3 regions of the Sporosarcina sp. QA0331 genome follow, and region 1 is predicted to be linked to each of the others. Evidence: riboswitches for the same ligand, from Rfam matches in the RefSeq annotation. Region 1 holds a riboswitch; each other region holds the start of a gene.
The links. A riboswitch is a leader RNA that binds a small molecule or an ion and turns the genes downstream of it on or off. The one in region 1 is predicted to bind cyclic di-GMP.
Positions count from the first base shown of each region.

Region 1 (4,346 bases):
TGAAAGGGATGAGTTTATTCTCCCATTCCTGATAAGGGATATTAGCTGCTTGGTAAATGACATCGACATTTTCAGATGCGGCCATGAGATCTTGTAAATTAAAAACATCCCCGGCTTGAATGGTGATTTCCTGACGCCCATCATACAAACGTTTCAGTTTCTGCTCCGAACGGGCGAATGCCGTCACTTCCACACCTCTGCTAATCAATTCATTCACAATCGAATATCCCATTCCGCCGGAAGCTCCCAACACTAGTGCTCTTTTCATAAAAATCCCCCTAGTTCATTATTTGACCACTGTTCAAATGGAGTGAAAAAAGAAAGCCAATAGATGGCTAACTTTGAAAGATACCTTTCAACAAAAACTGGACGTGTGCCTTTGCCATATCCAACACATCTTCGTATTGGACGACATGCCGCAAATAGTGTGTGACAAATCCATGCAAGGATAAGAAAATAGACCAAATCTCGTGAATCGAGAGCTGCTTCTCACTCAAACTATGTACGGTTTGAGCAAACAATTCATACGTTTTGTTCGGGCCTTGATTGATAAAGTTCAGCACTTCTTCGTCTTTGATTAAAAACATGATTTCATAATGGCTTTGATGATTTAAACCAAACTCGATATAGCCGAGCAAGATGGCTTCAAGTTTTTCCCGCGGGGCCAGAGGGGCTTGTGCGAGCTCCTTTAACTTTTGTTCCAACATGCTGAAATGCTCTTCCACCAGTGCATAAAATAGCTCTGCCTTATTTGTAAAATGATAATATATGGCTCCATGACTATAACCGAGCTCTTTCGCTATTTGCCGCATCGAAACGTGCTGATATCCTTTTACGATGAATAAGTCTCTTGCAGCTTCCATGATCATCTCTTGAGTCAGATCACGTTGCGCAGATTTCCGTGATGACATAGTACCTCCTCATTTGACCGCTGTTCAAATAAATAGTAACTAGTTTTAAAAGTATTGTCAATTGTTTATTCGGAATGGGCAATAAATCGGGGAGGTGTTTGCGAATTGTAGTATAATTTTTTTACTTACCCGCTTTTATATAAGAAATAGATTAAATTTAACTGGATCAAAAGTGCGATACTGCAATTAACTTTTTCAATAACAATAATCCTGTAGTAGATAGTGCTAATGTAATTATTTGTTTTAGAAAAAATAGTACTTTTTATTGCCTATTCTGAAAATCTATGGTACTATTTTCAAGTAATATAGTTGGCAAACCTTTCGAAAGAGAGGGACGCAAAGCTCCGGGTCTAAAGCAATTATTGCTATGATGGCTGAGCCGCATGAAACTAGATTTTTTTCTGGTTTTTTATTTTGCCTATTTCTCAATTTGAAATGGGTATTTTTTATTGCATAAAATATTTACAAATGGAGGAGCAGAAAAGGTATGCGTTTGTTAAAAAACATTCCGCTTAAATTCAAATTATTGCTTACTGTTTTTGCAATTGTTATCGCTTTGTTCGCTGTCACAACGGTCCAAAGCATTTCTCAGTTGAAAAATCAGCTGGAAAGCGATCTGGAGCAAGAGCTGACAAGCGTCGGTCTATTGACGGCAATGCAGTTGGATGCGAAAGATGTAGAAAAGGTTTTTAACGCAAAAGGGGAATCTGATACCGACTTTTTAAAGGTCCAGAATCAGTTGGATCATATTTTGGAACAGCAAGGCATTATGTTTTGGAGCTATATTTGGAAAATGGAAGATGGCGGTGTTAACACTGTTGGCTATACGAATAATTTGAACGAAGTGTATGAAGTCGGCGAATTGTTCACTGATATTGCACCCGAACATATGACAGCTGCAGAGCAGGCGATCGAAAATGGCAAGCCGGCAGTCACCAGTATTTTTGAAGACACTTTTGGGTCGTGGAGAACGGTATTTAGTCCAATACAGGATCAAAAAGGCAATACAATCGCTGTCTTGGGCATCGATTACTCAGCCGACTATATCGAAGCGACCATTAAAAAAAGCATTACGAAGCAAATTGTCATCGCAGTTATCGGGCTTGTTATTTTATTTGCAGTTTTATTCTTTACGATTATCCGTTTGCTCAGCCCATTGAACAAAGCGGTTCTCATTGCCAATCAAGTAGCAGGCGGCGATTTGCGTGATGTGGAATTGGATGAATCAAAAGATGAAGTCGGAAAACTGTCTGGCTCCATTAAAGAGATGGTATCCAATTTGCAGCACGTCATTATGAATATCCGAAACACATCAAATATCGTTGCATCGTCTGCAACACAGCTTACAACTACTGCTGAAGAGTCTTATCGCAATGCGACGAATGTTTCGAAAGAAATCGATCATCTTGCGAAAAACGCTGAAACGACGATGGTCATGACAGTGGAGACAGCTTCTGCTATGGAAGAGTCTGCAACGAGCATTCAACGTATCGCAGAATCTGCACATACCGTTTCCGAATCGTCGTATTTTACTTCAAACGCTGCGAAAGAAGGAAATGAAGTCATTCAGCAAGTCATTGACCAAATGCAATTGATCAATGAGTCTGTCAATCAAATTGATGAAACGATACAAGGCTTGAATGAAAACTCAAACCGCATTAGCGACATTGTAGATTTTATTACAGCTATTGCGGAACAAACGAATTTGTTGGCTTTGAACGCTGCGATAGAGGCGGCAAGAGCTGGTGAACATGGAAAAGGCTTCGCTGTTGTAGCGGGAGAAGTAAAGAAATTGGCGGAGCAATCAGCGCATTCAGCTTCCGAAATCTATAAGCTCATTAATCATATTCAATCCAACTCAAATGACTCTCTTTTAGTAATGGAAAAAGGGAAAGAGAATGTGCGCGTCGGATTGGATCAAACAGCGAAAGCCGGAGACATCTTCAAAGAGATTGTTCTTTCTGCTGAGCAAGTTGCGGATCAAATCCAAGAAATTTCGGCTGCATCACAAGAGATTTCAGCTTCTTCAGAAGAAGTGGCCGCGTCGGTAACGAATATGAAAATAGCATCAGAGCAATCGGCTGATCTGTCGATTAACGTTTCGAAATTGACGAATGAACAAGTGAGATCAATGGAAGAAGTGATTGAGGCTTCCGCATCATTGGATAAAACTGCGGAAGAACTCCAGTCATTGATCAAACGATTCGAATTATGAGGTGAAGTGAAATGAAGTTAGGTCTTGAAGGGAAAAACGTGCTCGTAACAGGCGCAAGTATGGGAATCGGAAAAGCGATTGCCCTCCAATTTGCCGAGAACGGAGCAAACGTTTTGATTAATTATATCGGTGATCAGGAAGTAGCCGAGCAAACTCGCCAAGAAGTCGAAAAACACGGTGTCCGTGCATTGACGTACCTTGCAGATGTATCCGAATCAAGCCAAGTTCGTGAAATGTACGCCTATATGGATGAACAGTTTGGCGGCATTGATATTTTAGTGAATAACGCAGGGTTTGCGCAAGACGCTCCGATTACGGAGATGACGGATGAACAATGGGATCGAATGATCAAAGTCCATCTTTACGGCTGTTTCAATAACAGCCGTGAAGCTGCTAAAAGAATGAAGCAGCAAAACAAAGGAAAGATCATTAACATCTCTTCGGATATCGGAAGTTTAGGGTGTGAAGAGTTTACTCATTATTCAGCTGCGAAAGGCGGCATCAATGCATTTACGAAAGCATTGGCGCGTGAGTTGGCTCCGCATATTTTAGTGAATGCGGTAGCGCCAAGCGGCACGCATACAAATATCCTTAAGGCTTTCGGAGATAATTACGTCGAAGAAGAATCGGCCAAATACCCGTTGAAACGGTTGGCTCACCCAGAGGAAATTGCAAAAAGTGTCTTGTTTTTAGCATCGGACAACGCAAATTTCTATACAGGACAAATTTTAACGCCAAATGGCGGCGTCGTCATGAACGGCTAAGAAAAAGACGGGAGTAATTGGAACGATGAATATTGTTGTATTTGGATTGTACTTGATTTTTATTTACTATATTGGCTACAAAGGCTATAAACGGGTTAATACGGCCGAAGATTTGATTGTAGCAGGATGGAGCATGCCGCTGCCTGTCGTGACGGGCAGTTTGGTTGCTGCAATGTTGGCGGCTCCGTTTTTCTTCGCAGCGATCGGTTCAGGCTATACGAGCGGCGGTTTTGAAGGTTCCGCGACTATGGGAGGCCTCGGAACATGTATGATTTTAGGCGCTCTTATTTGGACGAAACCGCTTAGAAGATTAAGAGGCTGGACGTTGGCCGATTATTATGGATTACGATACGGCAGTAAAAAGTTAGGTGCGTATACTGGCATCGTTATGGCCGTCGCTTTCGGTGTATTCAACGCTGCGGCATTGACGGTTGGTGGTACGTACATTATCCAACA
Region 1 is NZ_CM147850.1:4,143,808-4,148,153, forward strand. Features, by position in the region: gene AC0L13_RS21070 (SDR family NAD(P)-dependent oxidoreductase) at 1-268, opposite strand, end outside; gene AC0L13_RS21075 (TetR/AcrR family transcriptional regulator) at 336-911, opposite strand; cyclic di-GMP riboswitch class I at 1,213-1,298, shown strand; gene AC0L13_RS21080 (methyl-accepting chemotaxis protein) at 1,399-3,126, shown strand; gene AC0L13_RS21085 (SDR family NAD(P)-dependent oxidoreductase) at 3,138-3,890, shown strand; gene AC0L13_RS21090 (sodium:solute symporter family protein) at 3,916-4,346, shown strand, end outside.

Region 2 (4,346 bases), 650 kb from region 1:
AAATTAGCGGATGGAGGCCGACCGTAGTGAAAGACTTAAGTACTAGCTATTTAAAAGCGATTGCTGAACATGGCAGTATTTCCAGCGCAGCGAAGGAACTTTATATTTCACAACCATACTTAAGCAAATACATCCAGCGGCTAGAAAAGGACCTTGGAGTAGAAGTCATCAACAGACAATCCACGCCTGTTACGCTCACCTATGCAGGCGAAAGATATCTTTCCTATATGAATGACGTGGAAACGATCATCCATACGATGTTAAACGAACTCCATGGTCTATCCAGTTTAAAAAAAGGCCGACTCAAAATCGGTGTCAGCCCTTTCCTTTCAACGTATACACTTTACAAGTTTCTTCCTGACTTCATGCAAAGGTATCCCGGCATTGAAATCGAACTCGTGGAAGACGCGACAGAAACTTTGGAAACATTGCTCATCCAAAATCAGATTGACGTATGCTTCAACTCACTTCCCATTACAAATCATGATATCGTCTATGATCATCTGTACGATGAGTACAATTACATCGTCATCCCGCCAAATCACCCATTGTATAAAAAAAGCCCACTACCGGACGAGGAGTTCAATCCTTCCTTGTTGGATGGGCAAAAATTCATATTAGCAAAACCGGGACTCGGACTACGTCGTTTCACCAACCAAGTATTTTCGGAATATCATATTCACCCAAAAATCGTATTGGAAACATCCAATACGGAAAACGCATTACGATTAGCAAATAAAGGCGTCGCCATTACGATTGTTCCTCAAAGTGTTATCGAAAGTGCCGCTGTAAAGGTAGAAGCCAATTTGTATCCTCTCAAGGATCCAGCATTTAAAAGCAAGATCGTTCTCAGCTATCGGAGAAACGCTCAACAAACCCCTGCCTCTACAGTGTTTATCGAGATGGCGAGGGAGAAGTTTCCTTTGCAGTGAAGAGGGAGTGATTTCAACAGACCAATCACTAGCCCATAAAACCCACTCCATTCGTTTCAAATGCCGTATTTTCGCGAGCCACCCCTTCTTGAGGAGGATGTTGGATGGCGACTACTAAACTTACATTAATGGAAGCGTATATGATTGAAACACTACGCAGCAATGGCATATCAAATGAGGAGCTGCTAACTCAACTCGAGCAAAGGGACAGCAGTTCTTGGGAACGCATCAATCCAAATTATTATTATGGTGATTTGATTTCACTTTATCAGCAAGATAAAAATGCTTTTGCATCAATCCTAGTGGACGGATATCAAGTGAAATTCATTACCATAAGAGGGCTTCTGGAGTTGAAATTCAAAAAAAACGCCGGGAAAGATTACTCGTTGACAGATGAGGGCATGAAACAGTTGAAAGTGAGTGAGAGTGAGTTAGAAACACTGAAGCAGTTCCTCTCACAAAACTGGACAATTACGGAATTGCCGTTGAAAACAGAAGATGAAATGAAAGAAATTACCATACTGAATGGCAGATGATTTGAGCTGCTGATATGAATAGAATCAGGAATAGCCTCTTGTATACGTCGTCGCATGACACAAGTATACATGAGGCTTTTTGTGCTCATTATCGCGCGTGGAATGTTCATGAAACAACCAGAATTTATGAATATTAACATTCCTCAGTATTCAACATTCAAAGACGTCCCTATACTAAATGTAAGGATTTTGTATACTTATTTAAAAATGTCACTCTATGCATACATAGGAGACTATGAACTATATCCTTTATGTGGGCACCTTGGATATAGGGAGTCAGTGGTGCAACCGGCCCTGTTTCTTCGGGACATTTTTAATGTTCCTACATTTTAGGCGAGGGGGCTTTCTATCGATGAAAATTGTATTGGCGAATGATCAACTGCTCATTCGCAAAGGGCTCGTCTTGACCCTGTCATTGCCTAGCGGGCTCGACGTGGTTGGTGAAGCAAAAAACAAGCAAGAATCTCTTCAGTTAATTCGAAAAGAACATCCGGATTTGCTAATTACCGATTTCATGTTAGGGCACGAAAGCGGTTTGGAAATAATCGCTGAAGCGAAGCGGCTCAATGTCGCCTGCAAATTTGCAATCTTGACCGATTTACAGGACCTTCTCCTGTTCAATCATGCAAGGAAAATGGGCGTGGATGGATTCATATCGTTACAAGCAGATCCCGACGAACTCATTTACGCGCTTCATCTGATTCAGCGAGGAAGGAAGTATTATGATCCCGATATGATTGACTTGCTGATCCAGTCACAGAGGGAGCCGCTAGTAGACAACCGTCCACTCGAACAATTGACCGTAAAGGAAAAGGAAGTGTTGGAAAAGTTGGGGATGGCATACTCTAATAAACAAATTGCCAACAGCCTGTTCATTACGGAGCACACGGTAAAGAAACATGTCAGCCAAATCTTGGCTAAGCTTTGTCTTGGCGACCGCACACAGGCCGCCCTTTACGCAAACGAGACTGGATTAGTGCAATACCAGTTTGATCTGCCTGTTTGATAGTGGTATCTAGATGACAAAAGAGAGCCGACCCACGGGCTCTCTTTTGCGTTTTATAAGACAGAAATCATGTAGACAATAAATTTACAGAAGTGTAAAATTAGGAATAATCGGTAATTATAGATTACTTTTATATAATTGCACCTGAATAGGAGGGAAAATTGATGACGGTTCTTCTTTCTGCAAAAACAAAGTTACCGCAACCCCTTTCGGATAGCGTTAACAGAACAAGATTGCATGACAAATTTCATAATGGTACCTTCAAAAAGGTGACCATTCTTCGGGCTCCTGCAGGCTATGGCAAAACAACGCTGATCAGCCAATGGCTAAAAACCTTGCATCACGATCAGGTCGCCTATCTAGCCATCGATTCTTCTGACAATGATTCATCCCGCTTTTGGGCATATGTTTTCCACGCTGTTTCGAAAGCGTGCCAATCGGATGTCGATCTGACATTAGCCCCTGACTTACTACAACCATGGTAGTAGTATTAATCCAGGTGATAAAAATGAATATTGACAAAACAAACTCAACTCTAAAAAGATATGGATTTACGGAATATGAAGCTAAAATCTATGTTGCTTTATTACAATCTAATCCATTAAACGGAAATGAAATCGCTATTAAATCGGGCGTTCCCAGCCCGAAAGTGTATGAAAATCTAAATCGAATGTGTGAAAAAGAAGTTGTCTTTCCGGTTTTAGACGGCAATTACTCAATCAAAAAATTATATTCTCCCCTTCCTTATAAGGAATTATTACGAAAGATAGAATTGGACTTCCAAAACGATACCGCTTTTATGGAAAGCCAATTTAAAGTGATCTCCAATCAGATGAAACCAGATTGGTCGGAACTTTATCATTTGGATGGGTATGTATCTTCCATTGATTCTTTAAGGAATATGATCCAATCCACAGAACAAACAATTTACCTTAGTTGCTGGAACAGTGAATTGGAGCTTTTATGGGATGACTTACTTGAAGCGTTTAAGAAGGGGGTTCGAGTAATCTCCATTCTATTCGATGGCACTGATAAGAAGATTCCATGGTTGCATTTCACCCATCACCAAGGTGAATTCTCCGACCGCAGGCATACGGGAGAACTTTCATGTGTATTAGATGAAAAAAGTGTCTTTATACTTCATTCTGCTGAGGGAAATGCACATGCCATTATATCCAGTCATACAGCGTTAACCCGGACTACACTCAACTATATTCGACACGATATTTATATCAATCAAGTTGTTAATCACTTCCATGATGAATTAGCAGCTAAATATGGTGAAAATTTTGTAGGGCTTTTAGATATTTTTTGAGAAGGTATCACCGATTTATCGTTAATTATAAAAAAGGGGGAGAAAGGAGGATCGTTGGTCGTTTTTACTTTAGTCCAATTTCGAAAGGGGTTTTGAGAGTGGGAGCTCAAATTATCGATTTAAGTGTACCGATGGACAGTAATGCGAAAGAACCTTTTCCACCAACAATTGAATATGAGGCACATGAAAAGGGAGCTGAACAAGCTGCAGCTATTTTAGGTTTGGAGAAAGAGAACTTCCCTGACAGCAAAGCTTGGGCTGTCGAAACCGTAACATTAACGACCCATACTGGTACCCATGTAGATGCGCCTTGGCATTATGCCGATATGACAGCAGGTAAGAAATCCAGGACGATTGATGAACTGCCAATTGAATGGTTTTACGGAAATGGCGTAGTCTTTGATTTCAGTGATAAAGCGGCGGGATATGAACTGCAAGTCGAAGATTTCAAAGAAAAGCTAGTTGAAATGAATTATGAATTACAACCTTTCGACATCGTACTCGTTCGCACTGATGCCGATAAGAAGTATTACGATGATGAATATGCATTTTGCCAT
Region 2 is NZ_CM147850.1:644,950-649,295, reverse strand. Features, by position in the region: gene AC0L13_RS03220 (LysR family transcriptional regulator) at 27-932, shown strand; gene AC0L13_RS03215 (hypothetical protein) at 1,037-1,468, shown strand; cyclic di-GMP riboswitch class II at 1,688-1,770, shown strand; gene AC0L13_RS03210 (response regulator) at 1,821-2,474, shown strand; gene AC0L13_RS03205 (hypothetical protein) at 2,639-2,959, shown strand; gene AC0L13_RS03200 (TrmB family transcriptional regulator) at 2,983-3,789, shown strand; gene AC0L13_RS03195 (cyclase family protein) at 3,882-4,346, shown strand, end outside.
Region 2: another riboswitch for cyclic di-GMP. It lies ahead of AC0L13_RS03210 (response regulator); the one in region 1 lies ahead of AC0L13_RS21080 (methyl-accepting chemotaxis protein).

Region 3 (4,346 bases), 590 kb from region 1:
GGTAGTGTTGCTGCTAGCCATTTCAAGTCTAATGGCTGCAATGTCGTATTCATCTGCAACTGTGACAAGTGCGATGACAGGAACTGTGAAAACGACGGATACAGCCTTATTGGCACTGAATGCAGGAAAGCACAGTGCGGCAAAAGTTGAGGACGGTGTATTGAAGATTGACTTCAATAAAGGGAATGTCACAAGTATGCCTGTCAGCTCATATGGGGTTCAAAAACAAAGTGAATACATTTGGAACGAACTTTTCAGTGTGAAAAACAATTCTGAAAACAGAGTAGATGTTACTATCAAAACAGAAAACAACCCTGCTGCCGGCGTTAGTTTGTATGTGAAGGCCGGAAAAGGCGAATGGACTAAAATCGACAGCGTCAACGGTGCTTTTGTTGCTAATCTTCCTGTTGCATTTAAGAATAATAATGATCATGAGGTTAAAGTCGATGTGAAATTGGTAGTAGACAGCAAAGCATCTCTCGGCAATTTCAATCCGAACCTAGTCGTTGCAGCGGAAGCGAAATAAGGATGAAAAAAAGGATTGATGGCATTTGTCATCAATTCTTTTTTCATAAAAGAATAAAAGGGGTGTCGTAGTGCGAACGAAAAAAAGTCTCTTGATGATTGTTTTATTACTTGCAATTTCAAGCCTAATGGCCGCCATGTCGTATTCATCCGCAACTGTTACGAGTGCGATGACAGGGAGTGTTGTCAATACAGACGAAGCGCTTCTTGCATTAAATGTCGGAAAACATAATGCGACAACGATTGAAGATGGTGTGTTAAAGATTGATTTCAACAAAGGGAATAATAATTCGTCATTTGGATTGCAGAAAAATAGTGAGTATATTTGGAACGAGCTCTTTACTGTAGAAAACAACTCGGAAAATATTGTGTATGCAACTATTAAAACCGAATATAATTTGCCGGAAGGCATCAGTGTTTGGGTGAAGAGTGGAAACGATAATTGGACTGAAATCGATAGTATAAGAGGTGCTGATGTTGCGAAATTGACAGCTGCTTCAGGCCCTTCAGCTCAAATGAATCAAATTGCGAAAGTAGATGTGAAAATTGTTGTTGGAAACAATGCAAGCCTCGGCAATTTTGCTCCGAACCTTGTTGTCAGTGGAGAGGCTGTCGATTAATAGAAGAAAGTGCTTTTGGAGAATTGATCTATACGGTCAATTCTCTTTTTTATTGATTAGTGGAAAAATTCGACATTTAGTTCCAAAATAACATCCGAATAATCAAAAATAGAACTATACTCCTTACGAATAATGACAAAATATTCAAATTGTGTTCGATATAATACTTGTAATACTACAATTTTATCATGGGAACGATGAAATACGTCCTGTATTTGGGCACCTTGGACGTATGGAGTTAATGGTGCAACCGACCTGATTAAATGCGGACAAGCGTCCGATTTGATTGGGTTTTTATTATTTTCGGGAGGTATTTCGGTGAAAAAATACTTATATGGTGCTGCATTATTATTGTTCTTATCACTTTTACTTCTACAAAGTACTAGTTTTTCTAACACAGAACTGCGGAACAAAGCGACAGTGTCCTCAGTATCTGAAAGTCATGCTTTATTATCTGTCCATTATGGGGAAGGCCGGCTATTTTGGATTACAAATAACATGGAAAACGTTGTACAGGTTAGAAACTCTGGCAGCATAGCCCCAAATGAATCATTTCAAATCGGACCAGGAAGAAGTGCCAGTTTTACAATTCTAGGCCATCCTGAAGAAATAAGCGAATCGATTTTATTGGATGTCGAATGGGATGGTGGCTATGCATTGGTAGAGTCAAGTATTCCCCAATCTAACATAGAACAGATCCTTCTTGAGCTGTTGGAAGAAGAGGATGAAAAAGAAGAAGAGGAAGTGGAAAATCCTGAACAAGAAGATAGCGATGAGAAGGAAGAAGCGGTTATTGTGCAAGAAGAACCAGAAGAGAATACTCCTGAAAAACATGCGGAAGAATCGCTGCAAGTAGACGAATTAGAAATGACTACCGAAATAGATGATGAAATCGAAGAGTAAAGGAGTGGCTGTTTTGAAACAATTTCTGACAAGATGGAATAATAAACGGAATTTAATCCTTTCTAGTATCCTTGCTGTATCCATTGCTATTTTAATCTACTCCTTCCTACAACCAACTACTTCAACTACGACGACCCATTCAAACCCAATTGAAATAACGACAATATACGACTATAAAGCTACCATCAAACCGAATGTCCTCAATACGTCTGGAGGAACAGTTCCAGTCGGAGAAACGATTTTAAAGAAGATTACAACGGCAATTCCAATTGATATGAAAACGATCGTTACCTCGGCAGAAGATGTAAAGGTTGAGGGGGAACATGAAGTCCAGTTAACAGTAGTCGCCCAAGATCTTTGGGAAAAGACATTTCCGTTGGAGCAAAAACAATCCTTCCAACAGAAAGGGACAACCGTTTCGATTATTGATGGCAACTATACGATTGATCTGGATAAAATAAATGCGTTCATTACTCAGGCGGAAGAGGAAACTGGTATTACTCCTTCTAAATATTCCTTAATAGTAACTCCGATGATAAAAGGGACTATTAGTTTTGATGGAAATGAAAGGGAATTGCAAGCAAATGAAAACCTTGTTTTCCATTATTTATTCGACAGCATTGTTTTGGCTAGCGAAAAAGAATTTACCTCATCGATTCAGTTCGGTTCTCTTGAAACTGTTACGAGCACACTCCAATTTTTAGGTGTCGATGTACCTGTCACTATTGTAAGGATTTCTAGTTTACTGTCGACAATAGTATTGTCGCTGCTATGGATTTATTTGAACAACATTATGAAACCAAGAAAACGAAAATCACAAATTGAATTGATTAATAAAAAGTATGGAAATAGAATCATTGCCGTATCGAGAAATGAAGGCATGGATGGAAAATCAATATTGCTGTTGTCAGATATAAAGTCGCTTTTAAAAATAGCGGATGAGAAGGAACTTCCTATTTTCGTTCAACAGGAAGGGGTAGTGAGGGCTAGCTATTTTATTGTGGACGGGAACCAATTATATAAATATGAAGCGATTGAAGAGCACTTGACCGTAACCGATGAAATGTGGGATGAAGGTAGAAGTATTTATGCGGAAGAGTAAGGAGATTTTACGAGCATTAACAGGGAGCCCTGGGAATATTCTAAACTTGTCGTTGTTATTTCGGGCTATATCACTACTGTTAACTTCGGTCTTTTTTCTCTTCGGCCCCCAAGCGCCCTGGATTTTCAAACTTGGAATTATTAGTGCCTTACTAGTTGCAGCATGGATGATCACTGATTTGCAAAAAAGATATATAGGAAATTTAAAAGTGGTTCAAGCTATAGTTCTAACTGAAACAATCGGGTTAACGTTATTGTTAATTCCGACTGGTGGCATTACGAGTCCATTCATCTGGTATGCCTTGAATCCAGTGCTTATAGCGGCAGGATATTTGGCACCGTTATATTGTTGGGGAGCATTAACTTTTTATCTTGGCAGCGCGACTTTCATCACGTTCTGGTTAGCTGGAGCAGATTCTATTGGGCAAGTGTTCGAGGAAAGATCTTATTTTTATTTAGTATGTTTGTTGACGACTTTGCTTGTTAGTTTATTTTCCAAACTGACGAAAGAACTTGATACCAATGCTCGTTTACTGCGAATCCAGCAAGATGAACTTTTACTCGTGAACGAAAAGCTTAGTGTAATGAATGAAAAACATATAGAAACAATGGAACATATCATGTCGTTCTACCATTTGACAGAGGGGATGACGAGCAAAAAAAGCGCTGGAAAAGTCATGGTAGAAGTGACCGAGTCATTACGGAAATGCACTCGATATGAGGAGGCTTTTTTCTGGCTTATAAATGCTGAGCAACAACAAAGCCAGATTGTTAATAGGACAAAATTTGTTGAACTGGAATTGGAGCTTCAAAAAGCTTGGCATTGGATTCGCAATCAAACTGGGGCATTTGCGGGGAATTTCGGTGAAGAAGTTTACCTGATGAAAGTCATTCGTACTTCATCGAATAATGGAGTTGTAGGTGTGAAAATCGGCAATTTACAAGAGGATTGGAAACCGTTAATTATAAACCGTCCGTTTGAAGTTATAGCAGAACTTGGTGAAATTATGCTAGAACGGATTTCAATGGATCGAATGATGGACCAGATGCTTATCTTAGAAGAACAAAACCGTATTGCGAATGAAATACATGATAGTGTGTCGCAAAGATTGTTTGGTATCGTCTATTCTCTTCATAGCTTGCGAGGAAAGAATCAATTCATGACGAAAGAGGAACTTGATGAGGAGTTTAAATTTC
Region 3 is NZ_CM147850.1:584,761-589,106, forward strand. Features, by position in the region: gene AC0L13_RS02935 (DUF1102 domain-containing protein) at 1-526, shown strand, start outside; gene AC0L13_RS02940 (DUF1102 domain-containing protein) at 597-1,145, shown strand; cyclic di-GMP riboswitch class II at 1,327-1,409, shown strand; gene AC0L13_RS02945 (hypothetical protein) at 1,464-2,048, shown strand; gene AC0L13_RS02950 (DUF5305 family protein) at 2,062-3,150, shown strand; gene AC0L13_RS02955 (sensor histidine kinase) at 3,359-4,346, shown strand, end outside.
Region 3: another riboswitch for cyclic di-GMP. It lies ahead of AC0L13_RS02945 (hypothetical protein); the one in region 1 lies ahead of AC0L13_RS21080 (methyl-accepting chemotaxis protein).